DNA from 2 places in the Oceanobacillus sp. M60 genome. Region 1 is predicted to be linked to the other one. Evidence: riboswitches for the same ligand, from Rfam matches in the RefSeq annotation. Region 1 holds a riboswitch; the other holds the start of a gene.
What was found. A riboswitch is a leader RNA that binds a small molecule or an ion and turns the genes downstream of it on or off. The one in region 1 is predicted to bind preQ1.
Positions count from the first base shown of each region.

Region 2: linked by a shared signal. The riboswitch ahead of queC (7-cyano-7-deazaguanine synthase QueC) and the one ahead of queF (preQ(1) synthase) in region 1 are both predicted to bind preQ1.

Region 1 is NZ_JBSSNH010000001.1:122,730-128,920, reverse strand. It holds gene ACW0TQ_RS00695 (hypothetical protein) at 1-16, shown strand, start outside; gene ACW0TQ_RS00690 (alpha/beta fold hydrolase) at 394-1,200, shown strand; gene murB (UDP-N-acetylmuramate dehydrogenase) at 1,372-2,295, shown strand; PreQ1 riboswitch class I at 2,400-2,446, shown strand; gene queF (preQ(1) synthase) at 2,572-3,069, shown strand; gene ACW0TQ_RS00675 (queuosine precursor transporter) at 3,116-3,751, shown strand; gene ehuA (ectoine/hydroxyectoine ABC transporter ATP-binding protein EhuA) at 4,044-4,814, opposite strand; gene ytzI (YtzI protein) at 5,084-5,272, shown strand; gene ACW0TQ_RS00660 (right-handed parallel beta-helix repeat-containing protein) at 5,292-6,191, shown strand, end outside.
Region 2 is NZ_JBSSNH010000002.1:50,202-56,392, reverse strand. It holds gene ACW0TQ_RS04475 (DASS family sodium-coupled anion symporter) at 1-1,036, shown strand, start outside; gene ACW0TQ_RS04470 (sulfite exporter TauE/SafE family protein) at 1,755-2,513, shown strand; gene queE (7-carboxy-7-deazaguanine synthase QueE) at 2,625-3,353, opposite strand; gene queD (6-carboxytetrahydropterin synthase QueD) at 3,346-3,813, opposite strand; gene queC (7-cyano-7-deazaguanine synthase QueC) at 3,813-4,481, opposite strand; PreQ1 riboswitch class I at 4,564-4,609, opposite strand; gene ACW0TQ_RS04450 (thioesterase family protein) at 4,861-5,334, opposite strand; gene ACW0TQ_RS04445 (3-hydroxyacyl-CoA dehydrogenase NAD-binding domain-containing protein) at 5,321-6,191, opposite strand, start outside.

The DNA.
Region 1 (6,191 bases):
CGACCATCATCATTAATCATATTATGAATAGAGGGCAATAAAGACTTATAAGCAGAAATGGATTATCGGCCGGGATATTATTATGAACGGATTGCCCAATAATGATTGAAAGCAAATAGAATGCTGTTTAAAAAGCAGATTCTATTTGCTTTCTTTTTATAGATACCCATGGCGGAGGAATGAACAGAGGGCTTCCTGCAGGTACTTATTTTTCAATCATTATTTTCTTAAAATTTGTATTTTAATTCCTGATAAAAAATATGCCAATGAAGTAAAAAAATAAACACATAAAGTAGAAGAAATGGTGTTCCAGCAAAGGAAGGATGTTATAATAGCTATGTACTTCAGAGCATGAGATGTACTTAGATTTACAACAGAAATTGAGGGAAATAAATGAGAAAGAAGATTGCAGGTATTGTCCTGGGTCTCCTGGTTATCTGCGCCATTGCAACAGGTATTTATTTTTACCAGAACGATGAAACGCAAGCAGAGGAGTATACCGGTGCACCGACGATTTTTATACATGGTTATAAAGGAACGGAGAATTCATTTGGTCATATGCTTGACCGTTTTGAAAATACGTACCAATGGGGAAATAAAGGATTTATCTACTATGTGACAGAGAACGGAGATATTGTCGATTATAACTTAAATAACGGGAGATATGCGCCCATGTTTGTACAGATTGTTTTAGAGGATAATCGTGCAAGCTTTGAGGAAAGTACAGAATGGATTGCGGCAGTGCTTCTTCATCTAAAGGAAAATTATCGAGTGGAGGAAGTTAACCTGGTCGGACATTCTATGGGCGGTATTCTTGCTGTGAAATATACGATGGAATATGCAAGGAATGACTATCCATCTGTTAATAAACTTGTAGCCATCGGCAGTCCATTTGATGGTATTTATAATGAAAGATATTTTGAAATTCATCAAGATGCAGCTGCAGAAGATTTGAAACCCGATTCGCATGCGATAAATATGCTGCAGCAGAATATGTTTCCTGCGGATGTGGATGTTTACAGCATTGCCAGTACAGGTGATTCCGTTGCTGTTCCGGAAAGTGTGAAGGCACTGAGGAGTATGATACCCGAACAAAATTTCAAAGAGACGATTATTGATGACCCGCAGCTGACACACAGTGCCCTGCACGAAAGTATGCAAATTGATAAATTGATTCATAGCTTTTTGTGGCAAGATTAAAGTGAATCAACTACAATGGTATAGGATTGATTTATCAAATAATCTTACTTCAGTTATGCGGAAATGCTCAACTGGAGTAAGATGAATGCCTGTTTTTAACAAAGTAGGAAAAGAATGAGAATATAAAGGTCAAATAGAGAAAAGCTTTTGACAAATTAAAGGAATGATAGCATGAATAAATACCATCATCTTTATGATCAATTAATTCAACATACGAAAAAAGAGAATGTATTGATGAATGAGCCGATTAGAGAACATACGTATACGAAATTAGGCGGGAAAGCGGATTTTTACATTACTCCGTCCACTTACGAGGAAGTACAGGCGATTATTCGCTTTGCTAATCAGGAAAATGTCCCATTTACAATGCTTGGAAATGGTTCTAATCTGATTGTGAAGGATGGCGGCATCCGCGGAATCGTTATGAACCTGCAGCAGCTGTCGGCTATTTGGAGAGAAGGAGGTAAAGTTATCTCTCAGAGCGGAGCAAGAATTATTGATGCTTCCCGTTTTGCTTTAAATGAAGAGCTTGCCGGTTTAGAGTTTGCCTGCGGTATTCCAGGTTCCGTCGGCGGAGCGCTATATATGAATGCAGGTGCATATGGCGGAGAAATTAAAGATGCGCTGGAAAGTACGGTAGTTGCGACAAAGGACGGCGAACTGCTGACATTAACAGCAGAGCAATTAGATCTCAGCTATCGCACAAGTAACATCCCGGACAACGGTTATATTGTGTTGGAAGCAACATTCGCGTTAAAGCCCGGGAACAAAGAAGAAATTAAAGAAATGATGGATGATCTTACATATAAAAGAGAATCCAAACAGCCGCTCGAGTACCCGTCTTGCGGCAGTGTGTTCAAACGCCCACCCGGTTTTTTTGCCGGCAAGCTGATCCAAGACTGTAATCTTCAAGGGAAGCAAATTGGCGGAGCAGAAGTCTCCACAAAGCATGCCGGTTTTATTGTAAATAAACAAAATGCAACGGCTTCCGAATATATTTCCTTAATTCAATTTGTTCAAGCGACGGTAAAAGAGAAATTTGATGTGCAGTTAGAGCGGGAAGTGCGGATTATTGGCGAGGATGTGGAAGGATAGCCTCATGGCACAGGTTCTGGCTGTGATAGAGGATGGCTGGGATAAAAAGAAAATTTGACATGCCTTTTATCTATTCTTATAATATGAAGTGTTATTTTAAACTTCAGGCAGAGGTTCTTAGCTTAAACCCTCTATAAAAAACTAAGGACAACTTGCGATTATCAAGCCGTGTTCCTTGGGAGCACGGCTTTTTCTATGTGAGGAAGTTTTGAACTGCAAGGTAATAGAAAATAACTGATTTCTGTTATCGTAATATATCTAAAGGAGGTGATGAGTATGGCAGGAAGAAGTGAGAAGGATCTTCAAGGAATTGAATTGCTGGGAAATAAAGAAACGAAATATGCGTTTGATTATACACCTGAGATTTTAGAAACATTTGATAATCAGCATCCAAATCGTGATTATTTTGTGAAATTAAACTGTCCGGAATTTACAACGCTTTGTCCGATAACGAATCAGCCGGATTTTGGGACGATTTATATCAGCTATATTCCAGATATCAAAATGGTAGAGAGTAAGTCTTTAAAATTATATTTATTCAGTTTCCGGAATCATGGTGACTTCCATGAGGACTGTGTCAATATTATTATGAACGATTTAATTGAGCTGATGGATCCGCGTTATATTGAAGTAAGAGGAAAGTTTACGCCCCGCGGAGGTATTTCCATCGACCCGTATTGCAATTATGGAAAAGCGGGGACAAAATTTGAAAAGATGGCAGAAAACCGGTTAATGCAGCATGATATGTATCCGGAAAAGATTGATAATCGATAGAGGGAAACTAAGATCCTTGCACCTTTGAAGAGAAGGGAACAGGAGAATGTATATTTATTTCACTGCCGTTTTTGTCGGCCTATTATTATTATCGAATATTTTGTCGGTTAAATTATTTGAAATGGGAAGTATTGTATTGCCCGCTGCAGCGATTGTATATGTGATTACTTATTTGATGACGGATGTCATTGGGGAAGTTTATGGAAAAAAGGCAGCTCGGAGAACGGTCCAGGCTGGTTTTCTCACACAGGTGCTTGCCATGGTATTTATTTATATTTCCATTCAGCTTCCGCCGGCTGCCGATTTCCAATCACAGGCTGCCTTTGAAGAGATTTTTAATGGGAGCTTCCGGATAATTTTAGCAAGCCTGGTTTCTTATTTTGTCAGCCAGCACCTGGATGTTTCCATTTTTCATACGTTAAAACAGCGGCATGGAAGGAAAAAGCTGTGGCTGCGTAATAATTTATCAACGATGACGAGCCAGCTCTTTGATACCGTCCTATTTATTACGATTGCTTTTTGGGGCGTTGTCCCGACATCTGTTTTACTGGGAATGATTGTCTCGCAATATATTTGGAAGTTTACCGTTGCAGCGGTTGATACACCATTTGCGTATCTGCTTGTCCGCTGGGCGCGAAAATATGAAGAAAAACATCAGTCGGAGTTATTGAAAGCTTCCTGATGAAGGAGAGGAAGTTTCATAAATTCTTATTTTGCATAACAGGAAAAAACCAGTCAATCCGGCTGGTTTTTTTAATACATTCGTAATATACGAAATCCTTTGCTCCCCTAAGAGCCTTTTCCTCTTATATTATTGCCTTTACGGAATATTTTTCCTTTAAATTATAAGTGAAACTTCAAAATTAAAATATTGATAGGTAACCCATTTGAACCCGTTTAACCAGAAACATAAAATATCTATAAAAACCTCAGCCGAAGCTAAACATGGCTGGGGAGGATTAAATATTTTTCGCTCACCCTCTAAAACGCTGCAAAAAGGATTGAACACGAGGGTTCTCTGAATGCTCGATGACCTCACTTGCTGTACCTTGCTCTGCGATAACCCCTTCATCTAAAAAGAGTACCTTATCCGCTATATCCAGGGCGAAGTTCATTTCATGCGTGACAAGAACCATCGCCATATCATCATTTTCTGCAATATCACGAATAACATTTAGCACCTCTCCGACAAGCTCCGGGTCAAGTGCAGAGGTAACCTCATCAAATAACATGATTTTAGGACGCATCACAAGGGCACGGGCCATGGCTACCCGCTGTTTTTGTCCGCCTGAAAGCTGACTTGGATAATTATCCAGTTTACTCCCGAGTCCTACACGCTCCAGCATTTCTATCGAGCGCTTTTTTACTTCGTTTTTTACTTCGTTTTTCACATGCATAGGCGCTGTCATACAATTTTCTAAAATCGTCATATGCGGAAACAGGTTGAAATGCTGAAATACCATTCCAATCTCACCGCGAATAGAGCGCAGATGACTTTCATTCGCATACACCCATTTTCCATTCTTCTCCATTTTCCACAAATTGCGGCCGTCTACGATAATGTCTCCAGATGTTGGCTGCTCTAATGTCATCAGCATCCGGATAATTGTTGTTTTCCCTGATCCGCTTGGACCAATGACAGCGACTTTTTCACCTGGATATATATCTAAATCAATCCCCTTCAATATCTCCACATTCCCAAAGGATTTATGAACATTTTGATAGGTAACGATAGGTTCTGGCATTATTGTATTGCTCCTTTGCACGCATTTTTTATTTCAACTTACTAAAAAAGAAACTTCTATCATAAAGAGATTTTCGAGTGATTCTCCGTGATAAACTTTAATAACATACATACTAGAGTTTATACTAAGTCCCAATATGGTACAAGCAAAGGGGAGTAAGTGGTTTCTTATATTGGAGGCGCAGTAACTTACAGCAAAATAGAAATTAATTGAAAAGGCATGCATAGTTTAATAGGATAGAATATAAGAAAAGATGATGGAGGTATATTATGGGGTCCTATATCGCAGTAATTGCTGTTTCGGTCATTGTGGTTGCAATGGTTATTATTTTATCCTTGGTTACATTATCAAAAGGGTATGGCTATAAGCATAAAATAGATCCGCTTCCTGGTGAAGAGGAGAAGAAGAATAGTGACGGTAACGGCAATGAGAAGAATCAGAAAGAAGAAAAGAAATAAGGTTATCTAGGAGAAAGCCATGAAGAGTATGGGATTATTTATGATTGCAGCATGTGCAGCTGCCGGTGTTTTATTTACTGTCTGTTCGCTGTATTCTACAAACCAAGTAATTTATGTAGCAATGGATGGAAACGATCAAAATGAAGGTACATTGGAGTCTCCCTTTCAGACAATTGCTAAAGCCAGCTCGGAAGCGGAGGCGGGCGCTACTGTATATATTCGGGAAGGGACGTATAAGGAGCCGCTGATCGTCCAGCACAGCGGCACGAGGCACAAGCCAATCTCCTTTCAAGCGTTTGAAGGGGAAGAAGTTATTATGGACGGCGAGAGTTTGAATACTGTGGATGGAAACCGTGCACTTGTTGTTCTGGAGGATAAAAATTACATAAATATAGAAGGATTGACTATCCAAAATGTAACGACAGATGCAATGGATGAAACGGTAATGGGGCTTTTCATCAGCGGTTCCAGCAGCCATATTACAGTGAGAGACAACTTTGTCAAAGGAATAAAAACGTGGCATGAGGAAGGGAACGGACACGGGATTGCGGTATATGGTACGGATTCAATGAAAGATATAAATATCATAGATAATATCGTTGAGGATTTAAAGTTAGGTACCAGTGAATCGATTGTGTTAAATGGTGATATTGACGGGTTTACGGTAGATGGGAATATAGTTCAGTTCAGTGATAATATTGGAATCGATCTGATAGGATATGAAGGTGTTGCCAATAATCCCGCTGCGGATTATGTCCGTAATGGGACGGTCCAAAATAATACAGTCCACCATATTTCCTCTTCTACAAATCCGGCGTACGATGGCGAGTATAGTGCGGCGGCTATTTATGTAGATGGCGGAAAAGATATTCTGATTAAGAAAAATGAATTATATGAGAATGATATAGGTATTGAAGCT
Region 2 (6,191 bases), on a different contig from region 1:
CATTATTGTCAGCTTTGTACTGGCGCTGTTTGTACCAAGTGCCACCGCGCGTGCAGGTACGCTTGTCCCTATCCTATTAGGAATTGTAGCTGCATTTGGATTGGCAAAGCAAAGTAAGCTTGCAGCATTATTAATGATTACCGCCGTACAATCTATTTCTATATGGAACGTCGGAATAAAAACAGCGGCCGCACAGAACATGGTTGCTTTAGGATTTATGGAATCTGCTTTTGGTATAGATGTGACATGGGGAGAATGGTTTCTCTACGCTGCTCCTTGGGCATTTATCATGTCTATCGTACTTTATATTGTTATGGTTAAACTAATTAAACCAAATATGTCGGAAATAAAGGAAGGAGTAAGCATAACGAACCAGCTGAAGGAGCTCGGGAAAATCAGTGGAAAAGAATGGCGCTTAATCATTATCGCCGGCTTGTTATTATTATTCTGGTCGACGGAAGGTGTTTTGCATCCCTTAGATTCTACTACAGTTACCATTGTTGCAGTTGCCATCATGCTGACACCTGTTATCGGTATCTTTTCCTGGAAAGAAGTGCAAAGAAAAGTACCTTGGGGCACATTAATTGTATTCGCAACAGGAATTTCATTAGGGATTGTTCTGTTAGCAACAGAGGGAGCAACCTGGCTTTCTTCTAATTCCTTTGAAATACTCGGGGTGTCTTCCCTGCCTCTGGTTGCGATGATTGCCGTACTTGCTTTATTTAATATTTTGATTCACTTGGGCTTTGCAAGTGCCACCAGTCTGGCATCTGCTTTTATTCCAATCGTTATTGCTCTGGTCGGATCAATGGAGCCAGCAGCCTTTAATGGTCCAGGTCTTGTCTTGATTATGCAATTTGTGATCAGTTTTGGCTTCCTATTGCCGGTCAGCGCTCCGCAAAATATGCTCGCTTATGGTACAGGTACATTTACTTTAAAACAATTTATCAAATCCGGTGTGCCGCTTACTGTGATTGGGTATTTGCTTATTATTCTGTTTAGTGCAACCTATTGGCAGTGGGTTGGATTGTTATAACGAGCTGAAAAAACGATATGGAAGCTGAATTATGTATGCTTCCATATCGCTTTTCTTTTTTCAGTAACTCAACTTTCGCACCTAAGAATAAGCAAATATATTTTGCTATTCCAAGATGAACGTGTTCTTCATTATCATACTTGCATTTTGGTTAAATATCCGGCCTTTTTGGAATTGGTGATGGTGCATAGCTCCTGCAACCAACCACTCCGCTTTCCGACGTACAAATGTTTTCGATGGGACGAGTAATCGCAACCCCAGGACGTTGCGGTCCTAGTCTGCCATGGGGGCGGCTTCAGCTAACTTGATAAGAAAACCGCTTTTCAAGTGGATCTTCAGCTCGCCCTGCGATGCACAAATGTTTTTGATGGGGCGAGTAATCGCAGTCCCAGGACGTGCAAGTGCAGGCGTTGTGACAACGCCTGCACTAGTACGTCCTGTACGTCGGAAAGCAAAATGGTCCGCCGCAGCGGTGCTTTACACTTCATCTTTTATTCTTGGTCAAGGGTGTTTCAACCCCTGTTTCTATAGAAATGAAGTTACTTTTTAATGTGCGAAAGTTGAGTCAATAAAATATAATATTGATAATAGTAAAAGCTGTATTCACTATAACTTGAATAGACTGTCAACATATACTTCAAGTGCCTTCATCCCAAAATTTCTCGCCCGCTATGCTATAATGACTTATGTAGTAAAGAAAAAGAAGGGGATTTTTGTTTTGATTGTTTTATGTACGATGTTAGTGATTGGATTGTTGCTTGGTTTTGTCGGGGCTGGCGGTTCCGGATTTATTATTGCTATATTGACGGAAGTTTTTGGTATTCCTATCCACACAGCGCTTGGAACATCTCTGGCTGCAATGGTCTTCACATCCTTATCGGGCACACTCAGTCACCTGCGGGAAAGAAATACCATGGTAAAAATCGGGCTGGCAACTGGGCTATTTGGTGCAGTTGGAGCTTTTTTTGGTTCCAGGCTGGCAAGCTTTATCCCGGAAAGTGAATTGAAATTTTTTACTGCCGGAATGCTCATTGTATCAGCCATATTGCTGTGGATTCGTGTAACAGCAGGATTTGGCAAGTTTGCCACACAAAAATTTGCTGAGAAAAACCGTTCCTCGAAAAGCAGATTTTGGATGACAGCTGCTGGGATCGGCATCATTACCGGCTTACTATCAGGTGCATTCGGGATTGGCTCAACGCCGTTTATCCAAATCGGGTTGCTAGTATTCTTTGGTTTGTCGATTCAGCTATCTGCAGGCACGACGATGCTTGTTATTATACCAATCGCACTGGTAGGCGGTATCGGTTATTATTCTGTCGGTTTTCTCGATTTGAAATTATTTGCAGAAGTAGTTATCGGAACAATTATAGGTTCTTATATCGGCGCGAAATTCACCACTCGTCTGAATCCAATGATATTAAAAATTGCAATGGTTGCTGTGCCGTTAATCGGCGGGATTATTTTATTGATTTAGATTCCTGTCCATTCGGAGAAAAGCCAGAAAGTGAAAGAAAAGATTACCCTATCAAAAAGGCGACAGCTCTTACTGCCTTTTTAATAGGATAATAGCTTTTAATCTCCCTTACTATACGCCCCGCTTATTTCCCCATACTAATGCATGTACCTGCGGAAGAACACGAACACGATTCAGCACTGTGGATGCCACTACCTGATCAATTAACCATTCATATTTATTTAATAAATGCCGGGATAATTGCTGTGGTTCGATTTCCTCTAAATCATCATTTCCAACTTGCAGAAAAAAAGCCAGTTTTGGATAGCGCTGATGCACTTTTTCTGCATAACGAAGGTCCTCTTTATCAAAAATTACTACCTTTAAGCTGGCATGCGCTAATCGATCATTGATTTCCAATTGATGGATGATATCATCTAGCGTCTCCCAGTTTGTTTTCATCTTAGAGCTTGGCGGTTTAGGAGAAATGGTCAGATCATCAATTTTTACAAACCAGTCCTGGTAGCGGCTTCCCTGTGTTTCCAGTGCAACCTCAATAGACTTTTCCTGAAGCAAATCAATCAGATTATCAATAGCAGATAACAAAGCCGGATTCCCTCCTGAAATCGTCACATGATCAAAGCAGCTTCCTCCTACTTCTTGCAGCCGCTGCCAAATGTCTTCACTCGTCATCTGAACAATATCTTCTTTGGCGCTTCCGTCCCATGTAAATGCGGAATCGCACCAGGCACATCGGTAATCGCATCCAGCAGTTCGGACGAACATGGTTTTTCTTCCGACTACCATTCCTTCACCTTGAATTGTAGGGCCGAATATTTCTAAGACCGGTATTTTACGCATGATTCATCCACTCCCGTCTTGCTTCCGCATAGCTTGTCGGTGTTTCAAATAACCGAACAAATTCCACCTGGCATTGGTTAGGGAGTTCCTGAATTGCCGCTTCCATTTGTTCAAAAATCCAGACGACCATATTCTCAGCAGTTGTGTTCATTTTGGGCAATGTTTCATTTAAATAACGGTGATCTAAAAATGTTTCAATCTTGTTCTTCCAAATCTCTTTTATATCACCAAAATCAATTACGAAACCCACCTTATCTACAAAACCGCTGATACCGAATACAACCTGATACGTATGTCCATGCAGATTCTTACACTTCCCCTCATAACAATGAAGATGGTGCGCTGCATCGAAGGAAAACTCTTTACTTACCATCACGCGTTTTTGGTGATAGGCCAATTCTTCTCTATGAATATCTTTATCCAGCTTTTGCAGCTCTTCGACAATACGAAACCCGAACATTACTGATTCATCTCCTGTCTTCTAACTAAGTATTGGTCTAATCCACGCTGGCGTAATTGACATGCAGGACATTCTCCGCATCCTGCTCCTCTAACCCCGTTATAACAGGTCAACGTCCGTTCTCTGACATAATCAAAGGCTTGCAGTTCATCCGCTAATTCCCATGTTTCTGCCTTATCCAGCCACATTAATGGCGTATGAATCACAAAATCTTCATCCATGGATAGATTTAAGGTGACATTTAATGATTTGGTAAAGATATCCCGGCAATCCGGATATCCGCTGAAATCTGTTTCACAAACTCCCGTAATAATATGCTTGGCATCAATTTGCTTGGCTAGAATGGTTGCAAAAGAAAGGAACAGTAAATTTCTTCCCGGAACAAACGTATTCGGTATGCCGCCATCCTCTGCATTCTCTACTTCAATGTCCTCCCTGGTCAGCGCATTGGGCGCTAATTGATTCAGTAAAGACATGTCTAAAATATGATGACTCAATCCCTGATCTCCAGCGATTTCCTTTGCCACCTCAATTTCTAAGCTGTGGCGCTGATTGTAGTTGAAAGTGACTAACTCTACATGCTCAAACTTTTCTAATGCCCAAAATAAACAGGTGGTGCTATCCTGACCACCGCTGAATACAACAACTGCTCGATTATTTTTTTCCATAAAAAAATCCCCTTTCCAATTTGAAAAAGAGAATTCTAAACACCCGAAAAATGCAAAAAACCATACCTAAGGCGCGGTATGGGTATCCTTAGTTTTTTATAGAGGGTGTTAGCTAGAACCTCTTCTACTTTGTATCGTAGATTTTATTCAATTTCTTTTACAATTGGCAGTATAACATATATTTCCTGATGATGTTATCCTGATTTCTTTTTTCAAACATGAAATTACGTTTCATCAACCAGTTTGGCTTTGCAGTGTTTGCTTTTTCTCTCTTTTTAATATTACAAAAGCTCCCTTTATTCGTTTCATTATCCACGATAAAGGGAGCATCATTACAGATTACTGCATGAAATTCTGCTTTCAGCTGCTATTGTATATTTTACTTTTTCTCACGAATCCCCATAAGCGTGTTTGCCCCTGCTGGCCAGTTTTCTTTTGCCAGTCTTGGAAATTGATTAATCCGTACATCAACAGATTCCGGAAACGGCGCAGGGCGTCCAGATGACTGATCTATCCCCATCACCATCTGTTCACTGGTTGCCACAGTATCATTTTCTTTGTTTTTCATTTCAAACCAAAGATGCACACGCTTTGCATCCCGGTTCAACACAGTGACCTTTGTAAGCAGCTCCTCGTTTTCATGCGCCTCTTTTACATATTTAATATGCGCTTCCAGCGTAAAAATGGTATAAGCACTTGCTTTTCGTCCTTCTTCATCCAGACCGATCACATCCATGAAAGCATCGAGGCTATAACTGAAAATCAATGCGTAGTATGCATCGTTCAGATGTCCGTTATAGTCTACCCACGCACGTAACACATTGCCCTTCCATACTTGTTTACTTTCTGTCATAGGAGATCAGCCTTTCTGCCGGCCAGAAGCCTTCTTCCTCTAAAAGCCCCATTAATTTAATCAAGAAACGGTCCCGGCGATGTTCAAGGTCATCGATAGAAATCTCTCCGCTTTGTTCAGCAGTCCCTGAAATCACTTTTTCACTTAATTCTTCCGTCAGTTCAGGTGCCACTAAACGGGTCCAAGGCAGCTTCAATGCAGGGCCGAATTGTTCAAGCATGTGCCGCATCCCGTCCTTACCGCCTGCTAAATGAAGCGTTAGAAATGGTCCCATCAGTGCCCAGCGAAGACCAGGGCCGTAGACAATGGCTTTATCTACCTCTTCCGTTGTCGCTACGCCATCATTGACAATATGAAGCCCTTCACGCCAAATTGCTTCCATAAGCCGGTCGCCAATGTGGCCGTCAATTTCACCTTTCATCACAAGCGGCTTCATATGCATGCTTTCATAAAGCTCCTCTGCCTTTTCCATATAACTGCGCTCTGTCTGCTTTCCTCCTGCGATTTCCACCAATGGAATTAAGTAAACGGGGTTAAATGGATGGGCAACAATGATTCGTTCTGGGTGATGCACACAATCTTCCTGCAGGACAGAAGGCATGTATCCAGAAGTACTTGAAGCGATAATCGCTGTCGGTTTAGCAGCAGCATCCACCTGCGCTAATACCTTTTTCTTCAAGGCTTCCTGCTCTGGAACATTTTCCTGTATCAAATCGGCTTCTTTTACAGCTTCCTCCAGCTCGTTGTAGAAGGTCAGATTCTCCTTTGCAGCTTCGTTGCTTATTCCGTATTCTTCTAATGTTGTCCAAATAGCATCTATCATTTTTTCTGTTTTTTCTTTTGCATCAGGAGCCGGA